DNA from 3 places in the Streptomyces vastus genome. Region 2 is predicted to be linked to each of the others. Evidence: riboswitches for the same ligand, from Rfam matches in the RefSeq annotation. Region 2 holds a riboswitch; each other region holds the start of a gene.
What was found. Region 2 has a riboswitch for cyclic di-AMP ahead of ABD357_RS06960 (C40 family peptidase). Riboswitches for the same ligand answer to the same signal wherever they lie in the genome.
Positions count from the first base shown of each region.

Region 1: it holds a riboswitch for cyclic di-AMP, as region 2 does, so the genes downstream of both, ABD357_RS19350 (LysM peptidoglycan-binding domain-containing protein) here and ABD357_RS06960 (C40 family peptidase) in region 2, are expected to answer to the same signal.
Region 3: it holds a riboswitch for cyclic di-AMP, as region 2 does, so the genes downstream of both, ABD357_RS30550 (M23 family metallopeptidase) here and ABD357_RS06960 (C40 family peptidase) in region 2, are expected to answer to the same signal.

Region 1 covers NZ_BAAASJ010000036.1:222,008-232,210, forward strand. Annotated here, with positions in the region: gene ABD357_RS19305 (TadA family conjugal transfer-associated ATPase) at 1-161, opposite strand, end outside; gene ABD357_RS19310 (hypothetical protein) at 158-1,009, opposite strand; gene ABD357_RS19315 (hypothetical protein) at 1,033-1,761, opposite strand; gene ABD357_RS19320 (hypothetical protein) at 2,496-3,104, shown strand; gene ABD357_RS19325 (hypothetical protein) at 3,299-4,054, shown strand; gene ABD357_RS19330 (CU044_5270 family protein) at 4,290-5,348, opposite strand; gene ABD357_RS19335 (RNA polymerase sigma factor) at 5,345-5,983, opposite strand; gene ABD357_RS19340 (hypothetical protein) at 6,070-6,504, opposite strand; gene ABD357_RS19345 (peptidase inhibitor family I36 protein) at 6,599-7,285, opposite strand; gene ABD357_RS19350 (LysM peptidoglycan-binding domain-containing protein) at 8,273-9,010, opposite strand; cyclic di-AMP (ydaO/yuaA leader) riboswitch at 9,015-9,165, opposite strand; gene ABD357_RS19355 (hypothetical protein) at 9,795-10,203, opposite strand, start outside.
Region 2 covers NZ_BAAASJ010000018.1:1,400-11,602, forward strand. Annotated here, with positions in the region: gene ABD357_RS06930 (PspC domain-containing protein) at 1-386, opposite strand, end outside; gene ABD357_RS06935 (ATP-binding protein) at 567-1,850, shown strand; gene ABD357_RS06940 (LuxR C-terminal-related transcriptional regulator) at 1,847-2,686, shown strand; gene ABD357_RS06945 (methyltransferase domain-containing protein) at 2,849-3,496, opposite strand; gene ABD357_RS06950 (C40 family peptidase) at 3,701-4,750, opposite strand; gene ABD357_RS06955 (hypothetical protein) at 5,184-5,537, shown strand; gene ABD357_RS06960 (C40 family peptidase) at 5,631-6,785, opposite strand; cyclic di-AMP (ydaO/yuaA leader) riboswitch at 6,793-6,964, opposite strand; gene pcrA (DNA helicase PcrA) at 7,236-9,728, shown strand; gene ABD357_RS06970 (M23 family metallopeptidase) at 9,763-10,203, opposite strand, start outside.
Region 3 covers NZ_BAAASJ010000097.1:115,019-125,221, reverse strand. Annotated here, with positions in the region: gene ABD357_RS30575 (asparagine synthase-related protein) at 1-772, opposite strand, end outside; gene ABD357_RS30570 (NsdA family TPR-like regulatory protein) at 1,434-2,858, shown strand; gene lhgO (L-2-hydroxyglutarate oxidase) at 2,971-4,176, shown strand; gene trmB (tRNA (guanosine(46)-N7)-methyltransferase TrmB) at 4,649-5,455, shown strand; gene ABD357_RS30555 (PrsW family intramembrane metalloprotease) at 5,543-6,877, shown strand; gene ABD357_RS30550 (M23 family metallopeptidase) at 6,964-7,980, opposite strand; cyclic di-AMP (ydaO/yuaA leader) riboswitch at 7,992-8,148, opposite strand; gene ABD357_RS30545 (PP2C family protein-serine/threonine phosphatase) at 8,437-9,627, opposite strand; tRNA gene ABD357_RS30540 (tRNA-Met) at 9,700-9,773, opposite strand; gene ABD357_RS30535 (dihydrofolate reductase family protein) at 9,854-10,203, opposite strand, start outside.

The DNA of each region.
Region 1 (10,203 bases), on a different contig from region 2:
TCCTCGAGGATCTGGGCGATGACCGCGCGGGCGTACTGCCGCTCGTCCTCGCTGGACATCGGCGTGACGCCGGAGACCTGGTCGAGGCGGCGCTGCTCGGCGATGCGGTCGCCGGCCTCCTGCCGGAACCGCTTGACCAGCTGGTGGTCGACCGCGGTCATCGGCCGGCCCCCGCGGTGGGCTGCCCGCCCGGCCCGCCGGCCGGTACGGCCCAGGCCGCCCCGAACTGCTGGTAGAGGTCCGCGGTGACCTTGCGCGCCGAGCGGATGAGCAGCGACTTGTCGAGCCGGCCGCGCTTGCGTCCGGCCAACTGGTCGGCGCCGGACGGGTCGTCGGCGAGCGTGCCCACGACGCGGGCGCCGGTCTGCGCGTGCACCAGCATGTCGTTGACCTGGTGGACGAGCTTGGCGGACTCGCCCGGGTCGGCGATGAGGATGACGCCGATGAGCGGGGTCGCGAGGGAGGCGGCGCCGCGGGCGCCGCCGTGCAGCTTGGCGGTGAGGGCGGCTGCCCGGTCGCGTACACGGGCGATGGCCTCCGGCTCCGTACGGGAGATGAGGAGGACGAGGGCCGCCTGCGAGAACATCTCGACGGCGGGGGTGTCCCCGGCGATCCGGCCGCAGTCGGCGATGACGTCGGCGGGCGCGTTCGGCGAGTCGGCGAGGTGGGCGAAGGCCCGGCCGAGAGTCGGCCACAGACCGGCGAGCCCGGCGGCCTGCTCGGCGTTCCCGAGCCCGACCAGCACCTCGAGTCCGCCGCTCAACGGCTGTACGTGGTCCCAGAGTTGATCCGGTACGAGACCCCGGCGCGCGGTGGCGGCGATGGAGAGCATGCCGGTGTTGGGGTTCAGCGGACCGCCGTGCGCGGCGGCACTGCGGTACACGAGGTCACCGCCGGCCGGATCGGTCTCCGCCAGCAGAACCCGGCGGGGCCAGACCGCGGCGAGGGCGACGGCTGCCGTGGTGACGCCGGGGGACCCTTTGTCGGCGGCGAGAGCGATGAGCGCCATGTCTCTTGTTGTCTCTCTCGCCCTTAGTTGCCGGGTACGAGGGCGACGGCGACGTCGCCCGCGGCGGCGGCCTGGGTGAGGGCGGGGACGTCGTCCTGGTCGACGAGCACCGTGATGGCGAGGTTGCCGGTGCTGATGGTGGCGTCGTCGCCGCTGTTCTTGGTGTTCACGCGCGCGTTGTCGACCAGGAGGGTGTCGGTGCCCGCAGCTGTACCACCGGAGGAGGAGTTGTCCCTGTCGGAGCCGGGGGCGGTGTCGCTCACGCGGTAGGCGGCGACGGTGTCGCCGACCTTCACGTTGGCCGGGTACTGACCCTCCTTGAGGGCGAGGCCTACGGAGGCCTTGCCGGCGGGGAGGGAGGCCTGCTTCGCGAACATGTCACCGATGAGGACGGTGCCCCCGTAGATGGTCGACTTGGCCTTCAGGGCCTTGAGGTCCTCGCGCTGTTCCCACCGGACGTAGCGGATGGCGGAGTCTTCCGCGACCATGACGGAGGTGATGTTGCTGTCGGTGATGGGCTCGCCGGCCTGGATGGCGGCGCCGTCCTTCACCTGGATGACCTCAATACGATCCCCGGCACGCAGCACGAGCATCGTCGCCCCGAGCGCTCCGACCAGGATGAGCAGCACGGCGAGAGCGGCGAGTGCCGGTTTGCGCTCGCGAGGTGGCGCGGGAAGGCGCTCACCCATCGCCGGCTGAGCCGGCACCGCGGAACGGTTGTTACCCGCCCCCGTACGCTCTTGGATCTTCACGCAACCGCTCCCCGTACACCCAAGAAGGTTTCTGTCATTTAGGACACTCCATTCCGCATCGGACGTACCGCCCGACCGCCCGACCTGGCCGAATAACCGGCGGCTGGAATGCTGGAATGAGTGTCAAGTCATCGCACCGTATCAGGGGCGCATAAGCCCCTCAAGGCGCGCCAACGATCGTGAACCACACAGGACTCGACGTTATCCACGCGCAACGCGGGCCAGTTGGTTCCCCGTTGAGTACGGGCCTTCATAAGCGGGTTTCGCTGTGCGAGCGCGAACGGTGTGACGTGCTGCGGACATGTGATCGTCATGCGGAAGCCACCGTTCCTGCACGATTTGCTCACGAGTCCGGAGCGTGCGGTGACCTTCCAGGTGGGAGGGTGCCCCACGGCTGCACCCTCCGGCTGTCTGTGACGGTGAGTGTTCACGTTTGTTGACAGCGTGAGGGGCGGTACCCCAGGATCTGGTGATCGCGTTTCCGCTGCGAGCGGATCCGCGCACGGGGAACGTCGTCTGCCCGACGAGCAGTTGGGCTTTTCCTGGTGCAACTCCGGTGGCCGGCAGCCCCGTAGAGCACCGGCATCGGAATCGGCACCTCGACCGCGTAACGCTGTGTGGCTGTGCCGCTGTACCCCTGTACCGCTTTGGTGCCGTGCCGCTGTGGCGCTCGCGCGGGGGCATCCCCGCATCCCCACATCCCCCCAACTCGCAACACTCACAAGGAGTTTGTCTTGCTGGACCAGAAAACCGCCCTGCGCGTCGCCGCGCCCGTCGCCGTTCTCGCGCTTGCGCTGACCGCGTGCGGTGGCGGGGAGGACAAGGCCGACGCGAAGAAGCCCGCCGACAAGGCCAAGGCCAAGGGGGCGGCAACTCCGGCCGAGGCGGCCTCCGGTGGCGAGATGGCCACGGGCGAGAGCGCCGAGGGCAAGGTCGAGGAAGAGGCCGGCAACGTCACCTACGACATCACCGCGCAGAAGGTGGACGTCGGCACCGAGGCCGAGGCCCAGGAGCTGGTGCAGGACAAGGCGGAGGCCAAGGGCCTGGTGCTCGCGGTCGCGCACGTGAAATTCACGCACAAGGGGGGCCCGGCCCTGACGTCCGACTCCGACGCGGGCGACGGCACCACCATCTGGGCGGACGGCAAGCGGGGCGCCCTGCTCATCGGCGCCTCCGACGACGCGCCGGGCTGCGAGGACCCGTACGACGTCGAGAGCTGGAGGACGGGCGAGAGCCACACGTTCTGCGAGTCGTACCTGATCCCGGCGAACGCGAAGGAGATGGAGGTCCACTGGTCGGAGGAGGACGGGGAGCCGTTCATCTGGAAGTTCCCGGGCCAGTAGGGGGGGTTGGCGACGCGGCAAGCGGGGCTGCTGCTCACGGACACCCCTCCGTACGTGAGTTCAGGCGCTCCCTTGCCGCGACGGCACCCCACGAAGCGCCAAGGATCCCGTACGGCTACCGTCCTTACCTCCCCCACACCTCCCCACCCTCTCCATCTCTCTCCATCTCGAGAAACCGAGGAGCCCGTCCCCCCATGAAGCGAACCGCCCTGGCTGCCTCCGCGCTCTCCGTCGCCGTACTCACCGGCCTGACCGGCTGCGGCAGCGATGACTCCGATACCGACGCTGCCGCTGCCGCTGCCGCTGCCGACGAGCCAAAGGCCTCGGCCTCTGCTTCCCAGGCGAAGGGGCCGAGCCCGGCCGAGCGGCTGGCCAAGCTCATGGTCACCCAGGCCGAGGTGGGCGGCGGCTACAAGGTGGAGAAGTCAACCCTGGACGCCGAGTACACCTTCGCCAAGTCCCAGGACGAGGTCACCCTGGACAAAGCGGTCTGCGCCCCACTGGCGTACGTGATGAACCAGCTCCCGCTGGGCGAACCGCAGGCTTTCCTCACCCATCACGCGTCGACAAACACCCTCACCAAGGGGTCCAACTACATAACGCTCAACGCCTACGAGGAGGAGGGCAAGGCGCAGTCCGCCATGGCCGGCCTCTCCAAGGCGGTGGACTCCTGCGGCGCCGGCTTCACGGCCAAGGCGAACGGCAACAGCGGCAAGCAGGACACCGTCACCGCGGAGAAGACCGATGCGGCAGGTGACGAATCCCTCGCCTTCAAGTCCACGATGGCGTTCAAGGGGGTCACGCACACGGTGCACGGCGCGGCCGTACGCAGCGCCGACATCGTCGCCGTCTACTACTCGGTGAACGGCGGGGCCATCTTCAAGGGCTACCCCAGCGACGCGAAGATCCCGGCAGCGGTCCTGAAGGCGCAGAACGCAAAGCTCAGTTGATCCACACTGTCCCGACACCTGGGAGCCGACGAGGAGAGTCAGGGAGGCCAGCCGTCCGCGGCTGCGGGGACGCCGTGCTGGAGTAGGCCGACGGGGGGTGCCATGTCCGCCGTCGGGTCGGTCGGCGGTTCGTCGTCGTCCGGCCTGGGCCGGGACGCGGCCGACGATCGGATGTCAGCCGCGTCGAAGGCCCGTTGACGCGTCGGCCGGGTTCGCGTTCCTCGTCGCGGTGAGGTCAGGCGTGGCGCTCGGAGGCCTCCGCGGGCGTCCGCCCGGGCTTGTCGACGATGCCCGTGGCGGTGATGGCGACGGATTCGACCGCGGTACCGGCCTTGCCCCAGTCGCTGTCCTCGACGAGGACGGTGCGCGTGCCCAGCAGACGCAGGGTGCCCTTGTCGAAGATCCATTCGTTGCGTTCGCCGTCATGGGTACGGGTGACCGCGACCCCGTGGCGGCCTGCGGCGTCGACAGCGTCGGGGCGGGTGGTGACACCCGGGATACGGGCGGCGGCCCGGTACAGCGCGGCGCTGCTGGCGGGCGGGGCCGCCGAGTAGCGGAGCATGTCACCGATGGCGACGAAGGCCGCTTGGTCCGCGCCGAGGGTGGAATCGGTGCCCGACCCATGGTTGAGATCGGCGTCCTCGTAGATCTCCTTCAGCAGCGCCGTTGGGTCCGTGGGCAGGCCTTCCAGCAGTCGATAGGTCGGTGAGTTCGGCGTTCCGCCTCCCGGGGCGTCCAGCCAGAATTCCTCACCGTCCTGCTGCTGCAGCGTGCGGCCGGTGCCATCCACGGAGGTCCACTCTTCCCTGGCTTCGTCGGTCCGCTCCGTCGCGCCGGTCTCCCCGTTCAGGGCCGTCGCGAAGCCGACGATCTTGACATAGGTGTACTGGTTGTCGCGGACCTGGGTGCCGGGCTGTTCGTTGGCGGTCAGCGCGATGCGGTTCAGCAGCTCGACCGCGGCGGGCGAGGCCACAGGCTGTGTCGCCACGCTGCCGGGACCGGCGGTGTCCCGTCCGCCGGTGAGCGCGTCGATTCCGCCGAGAGCGACCGAGAGAGCCAGTGCGCACGCGGCAGCGGTGGGGGCCAGGACGAACACCAGGCGTTTGCGGGAACGACGCGCCGCCCCCGCGGCGGACGGCGCGTCGAAGTCGATCTCGTTCATGACGTGTCCCTTGAGCAGGCGGTGCCGGTCGGGAGTCAGTCCGGATGTGTCCGCGGCCGGCAGCAGCCGGGCCAGTTCCTCACGCTCGGCCCGCTCGTGTCGCTCGGGCTGCTGCTGGGAGACGGCGTTCATCGGTTCCTCTCCTGTGGTGACCGGGCCGCAGGAGTGCGGCTGCCTGATGTGTGTCCGCTGCCCGCAAGGGGTTCCATCGGCCTCGGGCCGCCGCGCAGTTCGTCGTGGGCGAGTTCACGCAGCCGCGCGCGGGCGCGCGACAGCCGGGACCGGACGGTGCCCACCGGGATCCCGAGAACCTCGGCGGCCTCCGCGTAGCTCAGATCCGACCACACGCACAGGGTGAACACCTCACGGTCGGCCCGCCGCAACCTGCGCAGCGCGCGTGCCGCCGCTTGAAGCTGTTCGGTATCGGCGAGCCGGCCCACCACCTCGTCCGCGAAGTCGGGCACGGGCGGCCGGGGCGGCATTCGTGACATCGCCGCCCGGTGTCGGCGGGCCGCCCGCGTGGTGTTGCGCAGCACGTTGTTCGCGATGCCCAGCAGCCACGCCCGGACGCTCAGCACCTCGGCACGCAGCTTCTCCCTCAGCCGCCAGGCCTCCAGGAACGTCAAGGACACGACGTCCTCGGCCACGGCCCAGTTTCCTGTCACCCGAAGGGCATGCGCATACACGACTCCCGCGTGTTCGTCGAAGATCTCATCGAACGCCGCCCGGCTACCGGACCGCACCCGCTCACTCGGCGATGTCTCCACGAAACGAAGTGTCCGCAACCCGTCACCGGTTCCCTGTGACGCGTGACACACCTGCCCAGCTCACCATGCGTCGGTCCCCGAAGGGGTCAGAACTGTTGGTTGGTGACCATCGCGTTGCCGAACACGTCGTAGACGGACACATATCCCTGATCCGAATCCTTCCACCCGCTGAATGCCTTGACGATGGCGTCAACTGCGGCTTGCGGATCCTTCACTTCGGTTTTCCCACCGTTGATGTCGGTGGAGATGTAGGCGTTTCCGGTGTGCTCGTTCCATTCGCCGATGATGCGGTCGACGCGCAGTACCGCGGCCTTCTGCTGCGTTGTTCCGTGCTCCTTCACCCAGGAGCGGAAGTCCTCGGCCTGCTTCTTCGACTGCTTCTTGTCCGTGTCCGTCGGCAGGGTTTCGGCTACGCCGACCTTGTCGGCCTTCGCGGTGTCCTCGGCGGTGCAGGCGGTGGCCCCGCCGAACAGGGCGGCACAGAGCGCGAGAACGGCAGCAGTGTGGGGGGTGGGCTTCACTCAACGTCTCCGTCGCGTTACGTGGGCCGGATGGGGGGCGACACCATACCGGCGCCCCCACGAGGGAGGCACCGGTAGAGGTCAGGCCCCAGGATCAGAACTTGATGGCGTCGGCCTTGTCGTTCCAACTGCCGCCATAGGTGTAGTCGATGTTGGCGAAGTTGGAGTAGAGGCTGTATCCCGCTCCCAGGAACAGGTGCGGGTCGGGCAGGCCCGAACGGAAGTCGTAGAGCTCAACTCCGCGCTGCGGACGGTTTATGAACGCAGAGGAAGCCTTGTCCCGGAACGACGGGGAGTACTGGTTGAGGTGGCGCGTTTTGGCCTCGGAATACGTCGGCCACTGCAGCCGCCGGCCCGAGTAATTGGAGTTCTGCCAGAGGCACACCCAGTTACTCGGGCAATCGCGGTAGGCTCGGTCCGTGAGCGCCCGCTTGGCTCCCGCCCGGCCCTCCGCGGTCGGCGCGTTGGCGCTGAGGTAGGTGTTGGCCTCGCGGTCGTTGTCGAAGCACTGCATCGTGCCGTCCTCCGACACCTCGACGCAGATCTGCGCGCCCTCCCAGTCGGACGCGGGGTCGATTCTCTCGCCCTTGTAGTACATATCCACCGTGTCGGCGGCGTCGGCCTGCGCGTGGACCTGAGCCTCCTCCTCGGGCGTGAGGACGTCGGTCACGACTCCGGGAACCGTGGTGGGGTCGTCCGCGGCGAACGACGGTGCGGCGGCGACGCCGCCGAGTACCAGCGAGGCAACGGCCGCGGTAGCGGCCATGGTGCGTAGACGCATGGATGTCTCCCTGTGCGAACAGTGATGTGGACAGCGCGCGGCCATGACGGAACCGCGCATACCGGCGGTCGATCGCGCCGGATGGCGGATGGAAGGTGACTCCTACCGGTGCTGGGCGTCGCGAACGGCCGGCATCTCGCACTTGGCGGCAACGCAGCGTGAAACGCACATAATTCAGACCCCCGTTTTCCATCCCCCGTTGCCCCCGCGCACCCATGGTCAGGGCGGCGCGTCATGTGGGTCGGTGATCTCCTCCGACCGGGCAGAGCCATCTTGATCCGATCGGGCGTTCGGATCAAGCGATTTCTCGCCAACTGCCAAACCCACTAAGGGACGTCGGATCGTCGGCTTCTGCGCCCGACCTCCCCGCCTCCGGATGAGTCATCGCTTCCCGTGGTGCCGGATCAGCCACGTGTTGGGGCGCACCGTCTGTGCCACGTCCCCTCCGGGCCCGGCGTCACGGCCTGTCACAAGCCCTTCAGGGGCGTGGATTCCAAAATTCCGCACACACGCGCATTCCGGCCGGCTTGCTGTTACGGCGAGGGGGATGGGCGCTTCGAGCCCGGATGATCGGGCCGACCGTGATCGGTGGCAGGTGATCGTCCGTCAGCGCTCGATCTCGGCGTTCGTCAGCACGAGGAAAGCCCGCAGGAGCGCGGTCGCATGAGGGCGGTCGCGTGTCGGGCGTTCATGCGAACCTTGAGGGGATCCGCCAGTTCATCAGGTCGGCGAAGCCGTGCTCGTTGGCCGCACGCTCGCGGCTGACCAGCTTGTTCGCCTGCTTCTGAGCTTCGGTCAACGGGTGGCCCCGGCCGCCTTGCGGCCGGTGACGGTCACGGGTCGTCGAGGTCGTCGTCCAAGCCGACGAAGCCGAGGCCCTCAGAATGCATTTCCCACCGATGGGCCCCAACGGCCCCGCCCAGGTGGATGGACCCATGGACGGGGCACTTGTGGCCATGGCCGTGTCGCAGGCCGAGCCAGGCCCGATCAGTAAGGGCCGTTGACGTTGTCGATCGAGCCGTATCTGTCGGCGGCGTAGTTGCAGGCCGCCGCGATGTTCGCGACCGGGTCGAAGGGGTCCATCGACGTACCGGGCACGTGGTAGGCCTGGAAGGTCGGATCGATGGTCTGCAGGAGGCCCTTGGACGGGGTCCCGGCCGCGGCGTTGGAGTCCCAGTTGTTGATGGCCTGCGGGTTCCCCGACGACTCGCGCATGACGTTGCGGTGGATGCCGTCGTACGAGCCCGGAATCCCATGCTGGGCCATGATGTCCAGCGCCTCCTTGATCCAGCCGTCGAGGTCGTTCGTGTACGTCTTCGCGGCGGCGGGGGTGGCAGCAGCGGGCGCCGCGGACTTGGCAGCCGCCGGGCTCGCGGCCGACTTCTTCGTACCGACCGTCAGCGTGAGGCCCGGCTTGATCAGCGAGGGGTTGTCACCGATGACCGCACGGTTGGCCTTGTAGAGCTTCTGCCAACCGCCGCTCGTGGTGCGCTTCTTCGCAATCCTGATCAGGGTGTCACCCTTGACCACCTTGTGCGTGACGAGCTCGACCTGCGGAACCGCGGCTTGCGCAACCTGTGCGACCTGCGCCGCCGGCTGGGCGGCGTGAGCGCCGGTCACCCCCACGAACGGGAGCGCGAGCGCGGCCCCGCCCGTTCCTACGGGGACGACGACGCGGGCGATGCGGCGGGCTTTCGGACGGCGGTGCTTACCTCGTGCGGGCATGGCGAATTCCTCTCCGGCGCCTGCGAGGTGAGCTGTCGGGTTCGGGCGGGAGATGCCCGGCCGCACGATGAGCGCGACTTCACCCCAAGCCGTTCCGGTGCCCGGATCGGCGACTTACCTGGGTCCCCCGCTCCTGCCGTCAGCGCGTGGATGAATGGGGTTCCGAGGCGGCGGCAGGATTCGGCGTTCCGCCCGGATCGACGAGAACGTATGCGAGAGCACACACCCGAAACAAGCCCCGAAATCCCGGTCCGCCCCTTATGAACTCGTCGAAACGAGGGGGAAATCGCCCGATTATTCCGGAACGCAACCTTCAACTTACGTACCGCAAAGCGGAAGTTGCCGAGGCGCCACCTCAACACCCAATCCACCCGAACGTGACCCAATTCACGCGATCAAGCACCACTAAGCCTGAATAAAGCGGCAATGTAGGCAACTCGGGCATTACATTCTGCGGGGTTGTCCCACGTTGAGCTTGAAGTGGAGGCCGGAGCACCGGCGTCCGGGAAGCAGGCTGCCGCATAAGGTCGAATATCGGACGAAGCTCGCCTCTGGCCGCGTATACGCACGTGGTGCATGTCGACTACCCACCGGCACGTAGATCTACAAACGTTACAGATCGCCCATAATGTGTAACATTCGTAGCTGATACACCAATTTCACCTTGCCCAACCGTGCCGCCGCAGCGGCACGGTCGACGACCCTGAAGGTGGGCTGTCCATGCGACTCCGGACGCCCCCCTGCCCCGTTGCCCGGCACAGTCGACCGAGACCTCGCCCGGACGTCACAAACGCCGGACCTTGCGCAGTTCCCTCGCCACCAGGTCGCCGTCGGAACGTCGCCGCTGCCCGGCATAGAAGAGGGATGAGCCGGTCACGAGGAAGAGCCCCGCCGTGATCTGAAGCGTGAGGGGATCGACGCTGCGGTCCCCGGGCAGAGCCTCCGCCCATGGATCGAGCACACCAAGCGGATCCTTGAACAGGACGATGAGCTGCCCCGGCTTGAACTGGCCGTGGCAGTTCTGCTGTTCGGACAGATCCTTTACGGCCCCGGTCGTGTCCACGACTCGGCACACGGACAGCGTGGTGCTCCTCTTCACACCCCTGCGCTCCCCGGTGTCGGCCACCGCAGCGTGGACCCGCTCGCCGACCTGCTTCATATAGAGCTCGTACATCCCGGGCCCGGCGAACAGC
Region 2 (10,203 bases):
AGCAGCTTGCGCAGCTCGTTCTCCTCCTCGTCGTCGTACGCCACGAACAGCCAGGCGAAGCCGTAGAAGATGAGGCCGATGCCGCCGCTCGCAGAGAGCACCGCGAGCCCGATGCGGAAGATCACCGGGTCCATGTCGCACTGCCGCCCGAGCCCCGCACACACGCCGCCCAGCATCTTGTGCCGCCGGTCGCGCCGGAACTTCTGCGGGACCTCGGGCACGACCGGATCTCCGGGCGCGGGCGGGTCCCCGTGCGCGCGCGGTTCCTCACCCGCGGTGGCCGGGGCGCCGGCGGCGGGCACCGCGTCCCGCGGCCCGGCGGGCGGAGCCTCGCCCGGGCCGGAACCGGGTACCGGACCCGCCGCGGCGTGCTGGTGGTCTGTCATGTGTCCATGGTGACGGGCGCGGCGGCCCGGCGGCAGTCGGGACGACCCTGGCCGAACCCTGAAATCGTCCCCGAGGCATCAGGCCCTTGATCCCCGAGACGCCCCGGGCGTCGAAGATCAGGGGAGTCTCGGGGGTCGACCCTGATGTCCTGGCTCGACTCGCGTGTGAATATCGATGGCATGCCGGAAGTCGCAGCTGTGCCCGTCGAGGACCCGCGGCCGCCGCGCAAGCTCTACCGCAGCAGTGACGGACGCTGGCTCGGTGGTGTGGCGCGGGGGCTCGCCGGGCATCTCGGGCTGCCCGTGATCTGGGTGCGGCTGGTCTTCGTCGGATTGTTCATGGCCGAGGGCCTCGGGGCCTTGCTGTATGCCGCGTTCTGGTTCTTCGTGCCGCTCGGCGTCGGAGGCGTGGACACCGGACGACCTCCGGCCATCGCCACCGAGACCTCCACCGACGGGCGCCGCAGACTTGTCGCCCGCAAGCCCGACAAGGGCCAGATCGTCGCGCTGCTCGCGATGGTCGTGGTCGCGATGATCTTCGTCGGCAATGTGGACCTGAGCGGCGGGGCGAAGGTGTATCTCTGGCCCCTCGTCCTCGTCGGCGCGGGCGTGGCCCTGGTCTGGCGCCAGGCGGACAATGCGCGGCGGGCCCGCTGGATGGAGGTCGGCCGCCACCGGCGCACGCTGACGCTGGCCCGCTCCGCGGCCGGAGTCCTGCTGGTCACCGTGGGCGTCTCCGGGATATTCGTCCTCCAGGGCTCCGCCGCCCACCTCGGCTCGGTGTTGCAGGCGGCGCTCGCGGTCCTCGTCGGCATAGCGCTGCTCGCCGGCCCCTATCTCGTACGCATGACCCAGGACCTCTCCGAGGAGCGGCTGATGCGTATCCGCGCCCAGGAGCGGGCGGAGGTGGCCGCGCATGTCCACGACTCGGTACTGCACACCCTGACGCTGATACAGCGAAACGCGGAGAACGCGGGCGAGGTCCGCCGCCTCGCCCGCGCCCAGGAGCGCGACCTGCGCAACTGGCTGTACAAACCGGAGGGCACCGGCAAGGACGAGGCCGACGAGCCGGACACCCTCGCCGAGGCGGTCCGGCGCAGCGCGGCGGAGGTGGAGGACAAGCACGGCGTCCCCATAGAGGTCGTGGTCGTCGGCGACTGCCCGCTCGACGACAGAATCGGTGCCCAGATGCAGGCCGCGAGGGAAGCGATGGTGAACGCGGCCAAGTACGGTGGCGAGGGCGGCGCGGTGCAGGTCTACGCCGAGGTCGAGGGCAGGACGGTCTTCGTGTCCGTCAGGGACCGCGGCCCCGGTTTCGACCTGGACGCGATACCCGACGACCGCATGGGCGTCAGAGAATCGATCATCGGCCGCATGGAGCGCAACGGCGGCACGGCCCGGCTGCGCGCCGTACCGGACGGCGGCACGGAGGTCGAGCTGGAGATGGAGAGGGCGGAGACATGAGCGACGCGAACGAGCCGGCCGGGACGGTCGAGCCGGGCGGTGGCGCGACCGGCGCGGGCGCGGCCGAGGGCCCTGCCGCGGGGACCGGCTCTGCCGCGGCCGACGCGCCGTCGCAGGCCGCCGCCGAAGCCAACGACCCGGCGGGCACGCCTGATTCGGCGGATGCCGGACCCGTTCGGCGGGTCCGGGTGGTCCTCGTCGACGACCACCGCATGTTCCGTACGGGGGTCCAGGCGGAGATCGGGCAGACCGAGCGGACGGGTGTGGAGGTGGTCGGGGAGGCCGCCGACGTCGACCAGGCCGTCTCGGTCATTACGGCCACGCGGCCCGAGGTCGTCCTCCTCGACGTGCACCTTCCGGGCGGCGGCGGGGTCGAAGTCCTGCGCCGCTGCGCCGCGTTGATGGCGGATGCCGAGCAGCCCGTACGGTTCCTCGCGCTGTCCGTCTCCGACGCCGCCGAGGACGTCATCGGCGTCATCCGGGGCGGCGCCCGGGGCTATGTGACGAAGACGATCACCGGCACGGACCTCGTCAACTCCGTCTTCCGCGTCCAGGACGGCGACGCGGTCTTCTCCCCGCGCCTGGCCGGTTTCGTACTCGACGCCTTCGCCTCCACCGACGCCCCGCCCGTCGACGAGGACCTCGACCGCCTCACTCAACGCGAGCGCGAGGTCCTCCGCCTCATCGCCCGCGGGTATGCCTACAAGGAGATCGCCAAGCAGCTGTTCATCTCGGTGAAGACGGTGGAGTCCCATGTCTCGGCGGTCCTCAGAAAGCTCCAGCTGTCCAACCGCCACGAGCTGACCCGATGGGCGACGGCACGACGACTGGTCTGACCTTCCCGGTCGTATGGCTGTGGCGACTCAAGCGGGTGCGCTCCGCTGGGGGCAACCCGATTCCTCGGGATGGGCCGGACTGATGGCGACCGCCTTGAAGAACGTGTAGTGGAAGGTGCCGTCATCCACCGCTGTGCGGTGGAGGTCGGCTATGCCTCGGTCTCAGTCCGAGGGGGTGATGAGGCCCGCCGCCAGGGCGCCCTTGCGTACGGACTCGATCATGGCGATGAAGGTGTTGCGGGTGAAGCCGTCCACCAGGGTGGGCCGGGAGCGGTCGGTGTAGACGGTGCGGGGGCGGACCGTAACGTCGTCGTATCCGGCGTCGGCGATGAGGGGATGCAGTTCGCGGCCGATCAGGGCGTTTGCGCCGGGTGCGGCCTGGAGTTGGATCAGGCAGTCGATGGCGGCGTGGGCGTACGGGCTGTGGGGATGGAAGAACGTCGAGCCGTGGTCGCCCTCGATGACCGTGAGCGTGCCGCCGGGGCGGAGGACGCGGCGCAGGGCGGTCAGCGCCTGGCGCGGGGCGGGCAGGTGTTCCAGGACGAAACAGACGAAGATGTGGTCGAACTCGGCGTCAGAGAAGGGGAGTTCAAAAAGATTCGCCTGGTGCCACGTCACGTGGCCCTGGGGGAACAGGGCCGTGACGCGGGCGCGCGCCTGAGCGAGGGAAGCGGCCGAGACGTCCACCGCGAAGTGCGCCTCGAGGCTCGCCTCGACCAAGTGGACCGTCTGGGCGCCCACTCCACAGCCCACCTCCAGGACCTTGCTGCCCGCGGGGTATGTCGTGTCGGCGTGGAGCAGTTGCGCCAGGGTGTCGGCCTGGTCGCCGAGGCGGCGGGTCTCGTGGGCGGAGTAGCCGGGTGCGCCCCGTCAGGGGCGCAGGGCTGTGTCAATTTGCGGCTCCGCCGCGTGGGCGCGACCAGCCACAACCGACCTGCACCCGAGGTCCTTCCTGAGGGGGCCTGGGCGCAGCCCCAGGGATGGGACGGGTAGGCGCGGCGGGGCGAGACAACCTCACACCACCCTCGTGGCCCCCGCGAACGGCATCTCGTCAAGCGGAGCGAGCCGCACAGGCGCCGAAGGATTGGGCGCGTGGATCATCTGCCCGTTCCCCACATAGAGCCCCACATGGCTGATGCCGGAGTAGAAGAACACCAGGTCACCGGGCTTGAGGCCGGCGCGCGAGACTCGCTCCCCGGCGTCGATCTGGGCATACGTCGTCCGAGGCAGCGAGATCCCCGCGGAGCGGTACGCAGCCTGCATGAGGCCCGAGCAGTCGAAGGCGTCGGGACCGGTGGCACCCCACACATACGGGCTGCCGAGCTTCTCGTACGCGTACGAAACGGCGGCCGCCGCACGGGAGTTGGGAGCCGCAGCGGTCGAGCCCGGGGCCGGCGGAGCGGAGCGTGAGGTGCGGGCCGTGGCGGCGTCGTCCGCGCCGATCCGTGCTCGCTGTTCGTCCGTCAGGCGGGACAGCAGCCGCCGGGCCTCGCCGAGCTTTCCCGTGACCGTCTTCTTGTGCCGGTTCAGCGCCGCCTGCTGGGACTTGAGCGAGGCCAGCTCGACATGGGCGGCCCCGCGCAACTGCTCGATCTCGCGCAGTTGGCCGCGTACGCGCGAAACGGTCGAGGCCTGCCGGCTGCCGGCGCGTTCGGCGAACGCGGCCTCATCCAGGTACTGATCGGGCTCCGAGGAGAGGAAGAGCCGCAGCGCGGGGTCCAGGCCCCCGTCCCGGTACTGCGCGGCAGCCACCGAACCCAGAGTGTCCCGCTCGGAGTTGAGCCGCTCCGTCCTGCGGGCGGCCTCGTCCTGGAGGAAGTCCACCCGTTCCTCCGCCTTGTCGGCCTTCTCCTTCGCCCCGTTGTACTTCTCGGTGGCGACCTCCGCCTCCTGGTACAACTTGTCGACCTTCGCCCGCACCTGATCCGGGGTCAACCGTGGCTCGGCGTGCCCCGCACCGTCGAAGGAGGTGGCGCTCGCCGCGCCCGCGAGTGCGATCGTGAAGGCGGTGCGGGCCGTATTGCCACCGAGTGAGCGCTGTCTTGGCTTGCGGTGCGCTGCCACCTGGACACACTTCCTTCCCGAACGGGCCGGTCACGCGTCCGGCGGCGGCCCGCACAGGGGGAGCGGGCCGCCGCCGGATCTTCTCGGCGGTGATGTACCGGCTGCCGCCCCTGGTCCGGACGGCGGTGGGGAGCCGGTCACCTGGGGAAGGACGCTAAACCTGACCGTGCCGGCTTGGTAACGCCATGTACGGAACTGACGGGACTGGGCAACGAGGTGACCGTGTACGACCGTGATCCCGGCCTGGAGGCGCCGAGTTGACGCGAGGCGTTGACCGATGCGGCAGTCGTGGAGGCCCGGGCGGCTCGGCGGTGCTATGGGCCCGTCCGTGTCCGCAGGCCTCTGTCACTGTCCGCAGGCGTCCGTCAGGGCCCGTACGGGGACGCGGGGTGGTGTGAGGCCGTGCAGGGGCCCCCGGTTAGGCTCCGGCGTCATGGACGTACTCATCCATCTCTTCGTCGCCCTGCACATCATCGGTATCGCCGCACTCCTCGGCGGCTTCCTCACCCAGATGAAGGCGATGGGCGAGGGCACGGCCCGCTTCGGCCCCGCGATGCTCCACGGCGCGTTCACCATGCTCGTCACGGGCGTGATCCTGGTCGGCCTCAACCAGGCCGACGACCAGACGGTCAACAACATCAAGATCGGCGTCAAGCTGGCGTTGCTGATCGTGATCCTGGGCCTCGTGTACGTGAAGCGGGACGAGGAGAAGGTGGACAAGGGCTTGTTCGGCCTGGTCGGCGGGCTGACCACCGCGAACGTTTTCATTGCGGTGCTCTGGACGTGACGGCCTGAAGAGCCTCAAAAGCGGCCCCTTGAGGAGCCCCGAAACGGGCTCACGCGCGCGTGCACCCCGAAAAGGGGTCCACGCGCGCGTGCCTCACGCCGGACGGACCACGCTGTGGACCGGCATGTAGTAGATCGACTCCTCGCGGACGTACGCACCCGGCTTCGGGGCGTGGATCATCATGCCGTCGCCGAGGTAGAGGCCGACGTGGCTGATGTCGTCGTAGAAGAAGACGAGGTCGCCGGGCTGGGCGCTGGCGACCGAGACCTGGGTGCCCACCTTGACCTGGTCCCAGGTGGTGCGCGGGAGGGTGACGCCGGCGGCCTTCCAGGCCGCCTGGGTGAGGCCGGAGCAGTCGTAGGAGTCCGGTCCCGACGCGCCCCAGACGTACGGCTTGCCGGTCTGGGAACGGGCGAAGGCGATCGCCTTCTCGCCCTTGGCCGTCGTGGTGCCCGCGGAGGTGCCCGTGCCGGTCGAGGTCCCCGCGCCGGTGGAGGGCGCGGGAGTCGGCTGGGCCTGCTGCTGTTGGCGGCGCTGCTCCTCCGCGGCCTGCTGCTGCCGCGCCAGCTCCTCCGCCTTGCGCTGGGCCTCCTCGCGCTTCTCCCGCTCGATCGCCGCGAGCCGCGCCTTCTCCTCGGCGGTCAGCTGCGAGAGCATCTGGCGCGCCTCTGCGAGCTTCCGCTGAACGTCCGCCTTGGACGACTTCAGGGTGTTCTCGGTCTTGGTGAGCGCCTGAAGGCTCTCGGAGGCCTCCTGACGCTTCTGCGTCATTTCGGACTGCTGCGTCGCATAGTCGTCGACGGCCTGCTGCTGGCGGCTGGTCAGCCGGTCCATCAGCTGGTTCTGGTCGAAGTAGTCCTGCGGGTTGTCCGCGAGCAGCAGGGACGCGGTGTCAGGGGCGGCGGCGCCCGTACGGTACTGCGCGGCGGCGAACGTACCGAGCTCCTCGCGCGCTTCGTTGAGCTTCTGCGTGCGGGAGGCCACGTCGTCAAGGAGGTTGTCGACCTTCTTGCGCTGCTTGCCGGTCTTCTCCTTGGCGCCGTTGTACTTCTCGGTCGCCGTCTCCGCCTGCTGGTAGAGGTCGTCGACCTTCTTCTGGACTTCGTCGAGGCTGGGCTTCGGCTCCGCCGAGGGCGAAGCGTTCGCGGTCTGCGACAGGAGGGCCACCGAAGTAAGAGCGGCGGTGGCGAGGGCAGGGGTCCGTATGCCCTTGGGACTGGACGACCGCGCTTTGCGGTGTGGCGCCACGAAGGCGACTCCTTCCGTGCTCCGCCTACCGAGTTAGCTGTCGGGTTCGGGCGTGTGCTTCGGAAGGTTTGCCCTACGGTCCTCGTCCCCTAAGGGAGTTGGCCCGATTCACCCCAAGGTCGGTGGGTCCCCGGCTCCGGGCGGCCACAAGGGCGTACCGGACTCGGCGGGAGCCGCACGGCCCGGCGACGTTCGCCGGTGGGGGTCGAGCGGCCCACTGCGAAAGCTAACCAACTCGTGTGGCTCCTGTGAAGGTTGATGTGCGAATTGTCCGATACGTTTTCGTGACCTTGACCTCAGGCGTCATGATCCGTCGCCGACCGTGACGGGACGGTCCTGGAGGGTGAGAGGAATCCCGGCAGGCTCGTCCCGGCAGAGCCTCCAGGGTTTTGGGGCAGCTTTTCAGGGCGGCCGCGAGGTGTCAGTGGGGGAGCCTAGACTCGGAGAGCGATGAGCAGCCTCTTTGATGACAGCTTCCTGGCGGACCTCAAGCCCTCGCGGGACCACGAGGAAGAGCCCCCGCCACCGCCCGAGGACGATCACGTACCGGAGCAGGTTCCGGACGATCTGTTCGGCGGGAAGTTCGACGTGCCGCCGGACCGGGAGGCCTACTACCGCGACGGCGCACCCCGTCCCCATGTGGACGCGGCCTCGCTCCTGGAGGGGCTGAACGACAACCAGCGCGCGGCCGTCGTGCACTCCGGCTCCCCCCTGCTCATCGTGGCCGGCGCCGGCTCCGGCAAGACCCGTGTGCTCACGCACCGGATCGCGTACCTGCTCGGCGAGCGGAAGGTGCATCCGGGCCAGATCCTCGCGATCACGTTCACCAACAAGGCCGCGGGCGAGATGAAAGAGCGCGTCGAGCACCTCGTCGGCCCGCGTGCGAACGCGATGTGGGTGATGACCTTCCACAGCGCGTGCGTGCGGATCCTGCGGCGGGAGTCGAAGAAGCTCGGCTTCACGTCCTCGTTCTCGATCTACGACGCCGCCGACAGCAAGCGCCTCATGGCCCTGGTCTGCCGCGACCTGGACCTCGACCCGAAGCGCTTCCCGCCCAAGTCGTTCAGCGCCAAGGTCTCGAACCTCAAGAACGAGCTGATCGACGAAGAGGACTTCGCCGCGCAGGCGAATGACGGCTTCGAGAAGACTCTCGCCCAGGCGTACGCGCTCTACCAGTCGCGGCTGCGCGAGGCCAACGCCCTCGACTTCGACGACCTGATCATGACGACGGTCAACCTCCTGCGTGCCTTCCCGGACGTCGCCGAGCACTACCGCCGCCGCTTCCGCCACGTACTGGTGGACGAGTACCAGGACACGAACCACGCCCAGTACGCCCTCGTACGGGAACTCGTCGGCACCTCCGAGCACCCCGTGGACGTACCCCCGAGCGAGCACGACGTGCCGCCCGCCGAACTGTGCGTCGTCGGTGACGCCGACCAGTCCATCTACGCCTTCCGCGGCGCGACCATCCGCAACATCCTCCAGTTCGAGGAGGACTACCCGGACGCGACGACGATCCTCCTGGAGCAGAACTACCGCTCCACACAGACGATCCTGAGCGCCGCCAACGCGGTCATCGAGCGCAATGAAAGCCGCCGCCCCAAGAACCTGTGGACCAACGCGGGCGCGGGCGCGCGCATCACCGGCTACGTCGCCGACACGGAGCACGACGAGGCGCAGTTCGTCGCCGACGAGATCGACCGGCTGACGGACGCCGGTGAGGCGAAGGCCGGCGACGTCGCCGTCTTCTACCGTACGAACGCCCAGTCCCGCGTCTTCGAAGAGGTCTTCATCCGCGTCGGCCTGCCCTACAAGGTCGTCGGCGGCGTCCGCTTCTACGAGCGCAAGGAAGTCCGGGACGTCCTCGCGTACTTGAGGGTTCTCGCCAACCCTGAGGACTCCGTACCGCTGAGGCGGATTCTCAACGTCCCCAAGCGGGGCATCGGCGACCGGGCCGAGGCGATGATCGACGCACTCGCCTCGCGGGAGAGGATCAGCTTCTCGCAGGCGCTGCGCCGCGTCGACGAGGCGTACGGCATGGCGGCTCGCTCCACGAACGCCGTCAAGCGGTTCAACACGCTGATGGAGGAGCTGCGGACCATCGTCGAGTCGGGCGCGGGCCCGGCCACGGTCCTGGAGGCCGTGCTCGAACGCACCGGCTATCTGGCCGAGTTGCAGGCTTCCACGGACCCGCAGGACGAGACCCGTATCGAGAACCTTCAGGAACTCGCCGCCGTGGCCCTGGAGTTCGAGCAGGACGCCGGTGAGGGCGAGGCTGTGGGCGGGCTCTCCGACTTCCTGGAGCGGGTCGCGCTCGTCGCCGACTCCGACCAGATCCCGGACGAGGAAGAGGACGGCTCCGGCGTCATAACGCTGATGACCCTCCACACCGCCAAGGGCCTCGAGTTCCCCGTGGTGTTCTTGACCGGCATGGAGGACGGTGTCTTCCCGCACATGCGCGCGCTCGGCCAGACCAAGGAACTGGAGGAGGAGCGGCGGCTCGCGTACGTGGGCATCACACGCGCGCGGGAGCGGCTGTATCTGACGCGGTCCTCGATGCGGAGTGCCTGGGGGCAGCCCTCGTACAACCCGCCGTCCCGCTTCCTGGAGGAGATTCCGGACACCCATCTGGAGTGGAAGCGGACGGGGTCCATGGGAGCGGTGGCCTCCGGCCCCGCGGCGGGCGTGGCGGCCTCCCTGCCCTCCTCCCGCTCGCGCTCGGCGGCCTCGGGCGCCTCCGGCTTCGCCACGCGGCGGGGCGGGGCCACGGAGAAGCCGGTGGTGTCGCTGGCCGTGGGGGACCGGGTCACACACGACCAGTTCGGGCTCGGCACGGTGGTCGGCGTGAAGGGCACGGGGTCGAACGCGGAGGCGACGATCGACTTCGGGGACACAAAGCCGAAGCGGCTGCTGCTGCGGTACGCGCCGGTGGAGAAGCTGTAGCCCTGCGGGGCTCGGTGGCCGCGCGGCGGGGCGGTTACGTCGGGTTGAGGCCGTGGCTGCGGAGCCACGGCAGGGGGTCGATCGCGTCGCCGCCGCCCGGGCGTACCTCGAAGTGGAGGTGCGGGCCCGTCGAGTTGCCGGAGTTGCCGGAGAACGCGATCGGGTCGCCGGCCTTCACCTCGGTTCCGGAAGCGACCTTGTACGTGGAGAGGTGGCAGTACCACGTCTCCGTACCGTCCTTCGCGGTCACGATCGCCATGTTCCCGTACGCGCTGTTCCACTCCGTACGGACGACGCCGTCGGTCGCGGCCATCACCGTCGTGCCGTACGAGACGGGGAAGTCGATGCCCGTGTGCACGGACATCCAGTTGATGCCGGCCTGGCCGTAGTAGGCGCTGAGCCCCTTCTGCTCGACCGGCACCGCGAACTTCGGACGCAGCCGCTCCTTGCGCGCCGCCTCCGCCGCCGCCCGCTT
Region 3 (10,203 bases), on a different contig from region 2:
CACGCCGCTCGGCCGGCCCCATGCCGGGCACGGGACCGGGGTCCACATCTGCGCCGGGGACATGGCGGGGAGCGGCGAGGCGGGCGCGTACGGACTCCACCAGGGCGTCGCGTACGGCGTCCACCGCGCTGTCGGGGTCGACGGTGGCGGCAGCGACGGCGAGGGAGGCGACCTGTTCGTAACCGGCGATCTCGCGTGCGCCGGCGCGCAGGATCAGCGCGTGCCCCGGCGGAATGCGCTTCACGCCCAGGTAGGGCGTGGAGTTGTGCAGGGCGGCGGGTACGTCGGGGGCGGCGAGGATGGCTGCGAGGTGTCCGAAGTCGAGGTTGGCCTCGATGAGGTCGGCGAGGGGGAGCGCGGCGGTGGCGTATGCCGTGCCGCCCGCCCAGGGGGTGTAGAACACCGGCCGTGCGCCCGCCAGATCGCCGCAGACCATCACCCGGCGGCCCACCTGGACCACAGCGGTGTAGCTGCCGGACCAGGCCGTCAGATGGCGAAGCGCCCCTCCGCGCGCGGCGACCAGGCCCACGCGCAGCTGTTCGTCGGAGGCGCCGCAGGTGCCGAGCACCGCGATCCGGTTCTGTGCGTCGGCCTTCACGACGCGCACCTCGTCGGGGCGCCAGTCGCCGACCGCCCAGAGCGGATCGGGGTCGCCCCACAGGAGTTGGGACCCCACCGGGTGCACCGTCTCGCCATCGCTGCCGGTGGCCCCCGCCGAGCCGATCTCAGGAGCCGCAGTGGCGGTACTGCTCCACCCCACCAACCACCGCATCGCCGCCTCCACAGGCTGTGGACAACCAGTGCACCGTACGAACTGGGCACCATGCTGCCACGAAGAGAGCGCGCCGGTGGGTCCCTGCCGCCGCTTGTGCACCCCAGAGTGCGCCCCTGGGGAGATGCCCGCAATGGAGCCAACGCACGCACAGAGCGCGGAGATTACGACGCGAATGCGCCCCCGGTTCGCTCCCCCACGACACCCAACGCGCCCTCAAGTGCCATGGTAGGAGGGATTTTCGAGCTCAGAAGGCAGGGGCGAAAATCAGCCAAATCAGCGGTGGGCGCACAGGCGTGCACACGCTCCGTACAGGCCCTGCGCAACGCACGATCCGGGAGGCGTAGTTCGCCTCCCGGACCGGTCCGCCGCCCGCGGGGATATGAGACGGCGGTGTCCCCCAGCCCGCTGGATCCAGTACAGCGGGCCGACCCACGCAGGATCCATGGAAGCGATTCGACGGTGGCCGGAGAAGAGCGCACGGCCGGGCGCACAGCCACACACCGGGAGCACACCACAACGCTGCGTACTTCCTGGCGGACCACAATCTCGCCATCCGGAACTATGCCTCTTAACGCATGGGATGCGGCGAACTACGCTGGGTTTACGAATGCCGCGTGGTTATGCCAACGCGGCAGCCGTCTGTGTCGAGGGGTGGCGCATGTCCAGGGAGCAACGCGGGCCGAACGAAAAGCTCGGCGCCGTTCTCGCCCTCGCGGGAATCAGCAACGCAGGCCTCGCCCGTCGCGTCAACGATCTTGGCGCACAGCGCGGACTGACTCTTCGCTATGACAAGACCTCGGTGGCGAGATGGGTGTCGAAGGGCATGGTGCCGCAGGGTGCCGCCCCGCACCTCATCGCCGCGGCCATAGGCCAGAAGCTCGGCCGCCCCGTACCGCTCCACGAGATCGGTCTGGCGGACGCCGATCCCGCCCCGGAAGTGGGCCTCGCCTTCCCCCGTGACGTAGGACAGGCCGTGCGCGCCGCGACGGACCTGTACCGTCTCGACCTCGCCGGGCGCAAAGCCGGCTCCGGAGGCATCTGGCAGTCGCTGGCCGGTTCGTTCGCGGTGAGCGCGTACGCGACTCCCGCCTCCCGGTGGCTGATAACCCCGGCCGACAGTTCGGTGGCCCGCGACGCGAGCCCTGTGGACGGCTCCGGAGCACCGCTGAAAGTCGGCCACAGCGACGTACAGAAGCTGCGTGAGGCCGCCGAGGACGCCAGGCGCTGGGACTCCAAGTACGGAGGCGGCGACTGGCGTTCGTCCATGGTGCCCGAGTGCTTACGAGTGGAGGCGGCGCCGCTGCTGCTCGGCGCGTACTCGGACGAGGTGGGCCGGGCGTTGTTCGGTGCCTCGGCCGAACTGACCCGCCTTGCCGGGTGGATGGCCTTCGACACCGGCCAGCAGGAGGCCGCACAGCGGTACTACATCCAGGCGCTGCGTCTCGCGCGCGCGGCGGCCGATGTGCCTCTGGGGGGTTACGTACTGGCCTCCATGTCCCTCCAGGCGACGTACCGCGGCTTCGGCGACGAGGGCGTAGACCTCGCCCAGGCCGCCCTGGAGCGCAACCGCGGCCTGGCCACGGCCCGCACCATGAGCTTCTTCAGCCTCGTCGAAGCACGCGCACACGCGCGCGCCGGTGACGCCCAGGCGGCCGGCGGAGCCCTGAAGTCCGCCGAGGGCTGGCTGGAGCGGGCCCGCGACGGCGACCAGGACCCGTCCTGGCTGGGCTTCTACTCGTACGACCGTTTCGCCGCCGATGCCGCGGAGTGCTACCGCGATCTCAAGGCTCCGCGCCAGGTGCGGCGCTTCACCGAGCAGGCGCTGTCGAAGCCGACGGAGGAGTTCGTGCGGTCGCACGGCCTGCGGCTCGTGGTGTCCGCGGTCGCCGAGCTGGAGTCGGGGAACCTGGACGCCGCGTGTGAGCAGGGCGTGCGGGCGGTGGAGGTTGCGGGGCGGATCTCTTCTGCTCGCACCACGGAGTACGTGAAGGATCTTCTGCATCGGCTGGAGCCGTATGGGGATGAGCCGCGGGTGATGGAGTTGCGGGAGAGGGCTCGGCCGTTGCTTGTGGCTCCGGCGTAGAGCGCGCCGACGCGGCGGAACCGCTAATTGACACCGCCCCGCGCCCCTTTGGGGCGCGGGTTTCAGCGCGTTGTCAGTGGCGCAGTGCACTATCTAAGTGGGAGGTGGGAAGGTGCGGCGCGTGATCGTTTATGACTGTGATGTGGTCGTGGTCGGCGGGGGGATCGTTGGGCTGTCTACGGCCTATGCGATTACGCGGGCCGCGCCGGGGACTCGGGTGATGGTGCTGGAGAAGGAGCCGGGACCTGCCCAGCACCAGACGGGGCGCAACAGCGGCGTCATCCACAGCGGCATCTACTACCGGCCCGGGTCCCTCAAGGCGCGGTATGCCGTGCGGGGTGCGGCCGAGATGGTCAAGTTCTGTGCGGAGTACGGGATCGCGCATGCCGTGACGGGGAAGCTGATCGTCGCCACGGAGCGGGACGAGTTGCCGCGGCTGCATGCGCTGGTGCAGCGGGGGCGGGAGAACGGGATTCCGGTACGGGAGCTGGGCGCGTCCCAGATCGCCGAGTACGAACCGGAGGTTCGGGGGCTGGCCGCCATTCATGTCGCCACGACCGGCGTCTGCGACTTCGTGGGCGTCGCGCGGCAGCTCGCGGAGGCTTCGGGGGCGCAGATTCGGTACGGGGCGGAGGTCACGTACATCGACCGGCGGCCCGATCTGGGGGTCGCTGTTCGTACGGGCGATGGGGACGTCGTACGCGCGCGTGTGCTGGTCAACTGTGCGGGGCTGCACTGTGACGAGATCGCTCGCCTTGCGGGGGACGAGCCCGGGATGCGGATCGTGCCGTTCCGCGGGGAGTACTACTCGCTGGCGCGGCCCTGGCTGGTGAAGGGGCTGGTGTATCCGGTGCCGGATCCCGCGTTTCCGTTCCTCGGGGTGCATCTCACGCGCGGGATCGACGGGGGCGTTCACATCGGGCCGAACGCTGTGCCGGCGTTGGCCCGTGAGGGGTATGACTGGCGGACCGTGCGGGCTCGGGAGCTGGGGGCGACGCTTGCCTGGCCCGGAGCCTGGCGGATAGCTCGGCGGCACTGGCGGTATGGCGGGGGTGAGCTGCGGCGGTCTTTGTCCAAGGGGGCGTTCGCCGGGGCTGTGCGGCGGTTGTTGCCCGCGGTTACTCCGGATGACCTGGTTCCGGCTTCTGCGGGCGTCCGCGCCCAGGCGGTCCTTCGGGACGGCACGTTGGTGGACGACTTCCTTCTGCGGGAAGGGCCGCGGACGGTGCATGTGCTGAACGCGCCGTCCCCTGCGGCTACCGCTTCGCTTCCGATTGGGCGGGAGGTGGGGCGGAGGGTTCTGGAGGCGTTGGGGTGACCGCGGGGGTTTCTTTCCCCAGCCCCGCCCCTTCCCGGCTGTATCAATTTGCGGCTCCGCCGCGTGGGGGGCTGCGCCCCAGGCCCCCGCCAGGGGGTGGGGGTGACATGTCGTGTCGCGGCTGCCAGTCGGTCGTGGCTGGTCGCGCAGTTCCCCGCGCCCCTGAAAAGCCATAGCCTGCGATTCCCCGCACCCCCAACTACCCGCAGCTTCCCACCGGCGGGAGGGGACGTGGGCCGGTGCGTCGTATGCCCGTCGCGTAGGTTCTGTCTCAGGTCACCTGCGCCCTGTGGAAGCCGAAGGGCCGTATGCCCACCCTGCGACGGGCTGACGCACCGGCCCACGGCCCCGACCCACCACCCACCCAGGGGCGCGGGGAACTGCGCGAGCAACCACCCACGCACCCGCACCCGCACCCGCACCCGCAAACGAACCCACCCGCCCAACCGCCGGAGGCAACCCGCTACGTAAAATGAAACGCACTGTGTCTGAGCGCCAAAACACCGAAGAACCCCGCCACCCCCACCCGCGCGCCAAAGGCGAACCCCGCTTCCCCGACGGCCCCCGTGCCGATCCCGCCGGGTCCCACTTCGAGCGGCGGATCCGTAGTTTTCAGCCGCGGCGGAGTCGGGTCACGCATGGGCAGGCCGACGCCTTGCAGCGGCTCTGGCCCAAGTGGGGGCTGGATATCGATGGCCGGCGGAAGATCGACCTCACCGATATGTTCGGGAACGACAAGCCCGTCGTGCTGGAGATCGGGTTCGGGATGGGCGAGGCCACCGCGCAGATGGCCGCCACGGATCCCGCCACCAACATTCTCGCCGTCGACGTGCACACCCCTGGCCAGGGGAATCTGCTCAATCTCGCGGACCGGAACAGCCTGTCCAACATCCGGGTCGGGAACGGCGACGCGATCATCCTGCTCAGGGAGATGCTCCGGCCGGACTCCCTGGGCGGACTGCGCGTGTACTTCCCGGACCCCTGGCCCAAGAAGCGCCACCACAAGCGCCGCCTGATCCAGCCGGACTTCCTCACACTCGCCGCGTCCCGCCTCAAGCCCGGCGCGCTGTTGCACTGCGCCACGGACTGGGAGCCGTACGCCGAGGTGATGCTCGAAGTCCTCACCGCACACCCGGACTTCGAGAACACCCAGCCGGACGGCGGTTTCGCGCCCCGTCCGGACTTCCGCCCGCTGACCCGTTTCGAGAGCCAGGGCCTGGACAAGGGACATGTGGTGCACGATCTGCTGTTCCACCGCGTGCCGCACAGCGCTCGGTAAGCCGACACGTCACCCCCGCGCCCCAAACCCAGCCGAGCGCAAACGTACCGTCGCAAGCCCAGCCCCTCCCTGGTTAGGGTCGATGTTGTGGCCACCAGTCCTCCGTATCCGGCGTACCCGGCGCACCCACCACCCCCCGACACCCCCGCCGGAGGCACCCGGCGGCATACACACTGGTGGCGCCGCAAGTGGGTGCGCTACGGCGCGCTGATCACCCTGCTCGCCCTCTCCGGTCTCGTCATCCTGGCCCTGGTCCGCGAACAGACCGGCACCGAGGGCTTTCTCGTGGGCCTTGGTCTTGCCGTGCTGCCCGTCCCGCTGCTGATCGCCGCGTTCCGCTGGCTGGACCGGGTCGAGCCGGGGCCCTGGCGGAACCTGACGTTCGCGTTCGCCTGGGGCGCCTGCGCGGCGGCGCTGATAGCGATCGTCGCGAACAGTTTCGCGACGCGTTGGATAGCCACGGCCACCGCGGACCCGTCGAGCGCCGACACGATCGGTGCGACGGTCATAGCGCCGGTCGTGGAGGAGAGCGCGAAGGCCGCCGCCGTCTTACTCGTCTTCCTGTTCCGCAGACGGGACTTCACCGGGATCGTCGACGGCGTGGTGATAGCCGGGGTCACCGCGACCGGCTTCGCGTTCACCGAGAACATCCTCTACCTCGGCACCGCCTTCGGCACAGACCAGCTCAGCGGCGAGGACGGTATCGCCTCCGTCACCGCGGCCACCTTCTTCGTACGCGTGATCATGTCGCCCTTCGCGCACCCGCTGTTCACCGTGCTCACCGGCATCGGCTTCGGCATCGCGGCGCTCTCGGCGGACCGCCAGCACCTACGACGCGTACTGCTGCCCTTCGCGGGCCTGCTGCTGGCGATGGGCATGCACGCCCTCTGGAACGGCTCGTCGACCTTCGGCACGTACGGCTTCTTCGCGGTGTACGCGGCGTTCATGGTGCCCGCGTTCGGCCTGCTGACCTGGCTGGTCATCTGGACGCGGCAGCGTGAGCTCGGCACGGTGCGCGCCGAGCTGCCCGCGTACGCCATGGCGGGCTGGCTGACCGTTCCCGAGCCGTTCGTGCTCGGCTCGATGAAGGCGCGGCGACTGGCCCGCGAGTACGCCACGTATCACGGCGGGCGCCCGGCGGGGCGGGCGGTCGCGGAGTACGAGGCGTACGCGACGTCCCTCGCGTTCCTGCGCCACCGGGGGCGCCGCGGCCGTGCGGGCGCCGACTTCGTCGTACGGGAACGGGAGTTGCTCCACGAGCTGTGGGCCCGCCGCGAGCTTGCCCGCCCCGCGCTGGCGTACGCGGCCCGGTCCACGGCTCCGCTCCCGGTGCCGCCACCGTGGCCTACGTACGGGAACGCGTACGGGCAGGCGTCGCCCTTCCCGGCGTACGACCCGGCCTACAACCCCTACCGGAACTAGGCGAAAAAGCAGGACGCCACCCGCTTCTCGTCCGAAAGCGGATGGCGTCGAAGAGCTGGTCGAAGAGCCGACCGAGACCTACGGGTTTACGGGTTGAGCCCCTTGCTCCGCAGCCAGGCCATCGGGTCGATTCCGTCGCCACCCGCCGTCTTGACCTCCATGTGGAGGTGCGCCCCGGTGACGTTGCCGGTCGCGCCCACGCGGCCGATGACCTCGCCCGTGCTGACCTGCTGGCCGACGCTGACGCTGATCGAGGACTGGTGGGCGTACCAGATCTCCGTGCCGTCGTCGAGCTTGAGCTTGGTGAGGTAGCCGTACGAGCCGTTCCAGCCGGCCTCGGTGATGGTGCCGCTGTGGACCGCCTTGAGCGGCGTACCCGACGGGGCGGCGAAGTCCAGGCCGGTGTGGGACCCGGAGGACCACAGGGCGCCGGACTGCCCGAAGGTCGAGGTGATGGTGTACGAGGACGTCGGCAGCGCGAAGCTCCTGGCGAGCTCGGCGAGGCGCTCCGCCTCGGCCTTCTGCCGGGCCTCCTCCGCCGCCTTCTCCTTGGCGGCTTCGGCCTTGGCCTGGGCGGCTTCCCGCTCCTTGGCGGCCTGCTCGGCGGCCTGCTTGGCGGCGGCGGTCGCCGCAGCCTGCCTGGCCTCGCGGTCCACCTGGTCCTGCTGCCGCTCGGCCTGCAGGATGATGCGGGCGCGCAGGGCCTCGCCCGCGTCGGAGTTGCCCTGCTCGGCGTCCGCCGTGCTCAGACCGGCCTGGGTGAGCGGTGTCGCGGAGCCGGCCTCTTCCTCGGGGTCGTCCGAGATCAGGGGAAGGTCGGGAAGGGTGATGGAGACCGGCGGTTTGCCGGTCTGCGCGCTGGCCATGCCGCCCGCGCTGACGGCCGCTATGACCCCGACGCCCAGAACCGTGGAGCTGCGCGCAAGGCCTCCTCCGCGCTGCTTGCCGACGCGGTGCCTGCCGCGAACGGGCTTGAGGGAATCCTCGGTGGGGTTCCACTCCTCCCAGGTCTCCTCGTCCTGGCGTTTGCCGTAGCCGAATGAGTCGGGCTGCTGCTCACTCGGCGCGAACGAAGTCTGGGGGGCAGGCCGGTTGGACGCCACGTAGGCGCACTCCTTTCCTTCCTTGTCGCCTACCGGGTTAGCTGACGGGTTCGGAGCAGGAAGGTCTCCTACGCGCGTCGCTCACGGTGTCTCCACCAGGAACAACGCCCGATTCACCCCAAGTTGGTGGTTCCCCGGTTCCCTTGCGGGATTCGGCGCGTGCGCACGGAGCCGACTCTTGTGACGGCTGGGACGACCGCGCTGCGTTATCGAACGTTAATAGAGGCAGGCACCGGATTCCAAGCTGTTCTGAAGATTCGTTGGCGGTCTTGGCCTGGACTTTCAGGTCATGAGCGGGACGAATCGGGCGAGTTGATCCTGACTCAGGGGTAATTCACTGCTGTGACTTCTGTTGACAATGTTTCAGTTGCTAACCGGAGTGAGTTGATTCGACTACTACCGGTGATATTGAAACCCCGCAGGCACCAAGACCACGGGGCGGTTCAAGAACCCGCCTCACGGCCTCCTGACGGCCAGCAGCGCCATGTCGTCCGTCGCGCCGCCGGCTCCCGTGTGCCGGAGGACCGCCTCCACGAGCGTGGCGAGCAGCACCCGGGGTCCGTGGAAGGTCCGGCCCGCGAGGCACTGAGCGGGGTCGAAGAAGACGCCGTGCCGGTCCCGGGCCTCGGTCACCCCGTCCGTGTAGAAGAGCAGGGTGGCCCCGCCGGGGAACGGGACCTCCTGCGCCCGGCCGGGCCACGGGCCCAGCTCGCCCATCCCGAGCGGCAGTGCGGGGTCCTCGGACCGGAGTGTTTCCAGCGAGCCGTCCCCGTACAGCAGGAGCGGCCCGGGGTGACCGCGGTGGACGATGCGTACGACGGCGCCGGCGTGCGGGATCTCGGCGAGTACGGCGGTGGTGAAGCCCTCGACCGCTTCGAGGCCGCCTCGCCGGGCGGCCTCGCGCACCAGCGCCCGCTCCAGCCGCTGCGCCACCGCCTCCAGGGTCGCCTCCTGCTCGGCGGCCTCCCGGAAGGCCCCGATGAGCACGGCAACGGCCGCCACAGCGCCCATGCCCTTCCCCCGTACGTCACCGAGGACGAGCCGTACGCCGTGCGGGGTGTCCTGCACGGCGTACAGGTCACCCCCGATGAACGCGTCCGCCTGCGCCGCCTCGTACCGCGCCGCGATGTCGAGCCCGCCGATCCGTTCGGCCGGTTCGGGCAGTACGGCCCTCTGGGCCGCCTCCGCGATCTCGCGCGCGGAGGCGAGACGTTGGTCACTGCGGCGTACGAGGCGGTTGATGGCGAGGGCCAGCAGGGCGACCGCCGCCGCGGTGGCGATCTCGGTGGCCGAGCCCACGTCGAAGGGCCCCCTGATGTGCAGCAGGGACAGGGCGGCGACGGCCACGACTCCGGTACGCAGCGTGTTGCCGAACGTGGAGAGGGGCGCCGCGACGAGCGGGGCGACCGTGAAGAAGGGCACCGCGGTGAAGGGGGGCGGGGTGAGGAAGTCGTAGCAGACGCCCGCGATGATCAGCAGCACAGGGAGGGCGCGGACAAGAGTCCGGAGGTCAGCGACCCTCCGCCAGCCAGTCTCCGCTTCTCCCGGCCCCACCACTGCTCTCCCGCCCTTCACCGCGCTCCGTCCAGGTTTCCCGGCGGGTGGTCGGGGGGCGACCTGTGCGGGCCGAGTGAGTGAGCGGACCATCGGGACAGCACCGTCGGAAACCCGGAAAGCACTCAGGGCCGGAACCCGTGGGTTCCGGCCCTGAGTGTTCAGTAGCGGGGACAGGATTTGAACCTGCGACCTCTGGGTTATGAGCCCAGCGAGCTACCGAGCTGCTCCACCCCGCGTCGGTAAGACCAGTGTACGCCATCCGCGGGACGCTCAGCACACGGGTTTTCGCCGCCTGCCCTTAACCGATCGCTCCCGGTCACCGGCCGAGCAGGTGGCGGTTGGGCTCGGCGGCCCGTTCCGCGTATTCCGGGAGTACGACGACTTCGGCGCCTTCGGCGGCCAGCAGGCCGCTGCCGTCCGCGGACCGGACGAACGTGTCCGGCTCGCGCCAGGCGGTGACCACGCGGCGTACGCCCGCGTCGAGGATCAGGCGGGCGCAGGGGGCAGGCCGGGAGGCGCGGCGGGCGCAGGGTTCCAGGCTGCTGTAGACGGTGGCGGCGGGAAGGCGCGGATCGGCCGGGTCGAGTTTCGCGAGCGCGGCCTCCTCGGCGTGCGACACGGGGTCGGACTCGCGGGAGTACCCGCGGGCCAGTTCCGTACCGTCCG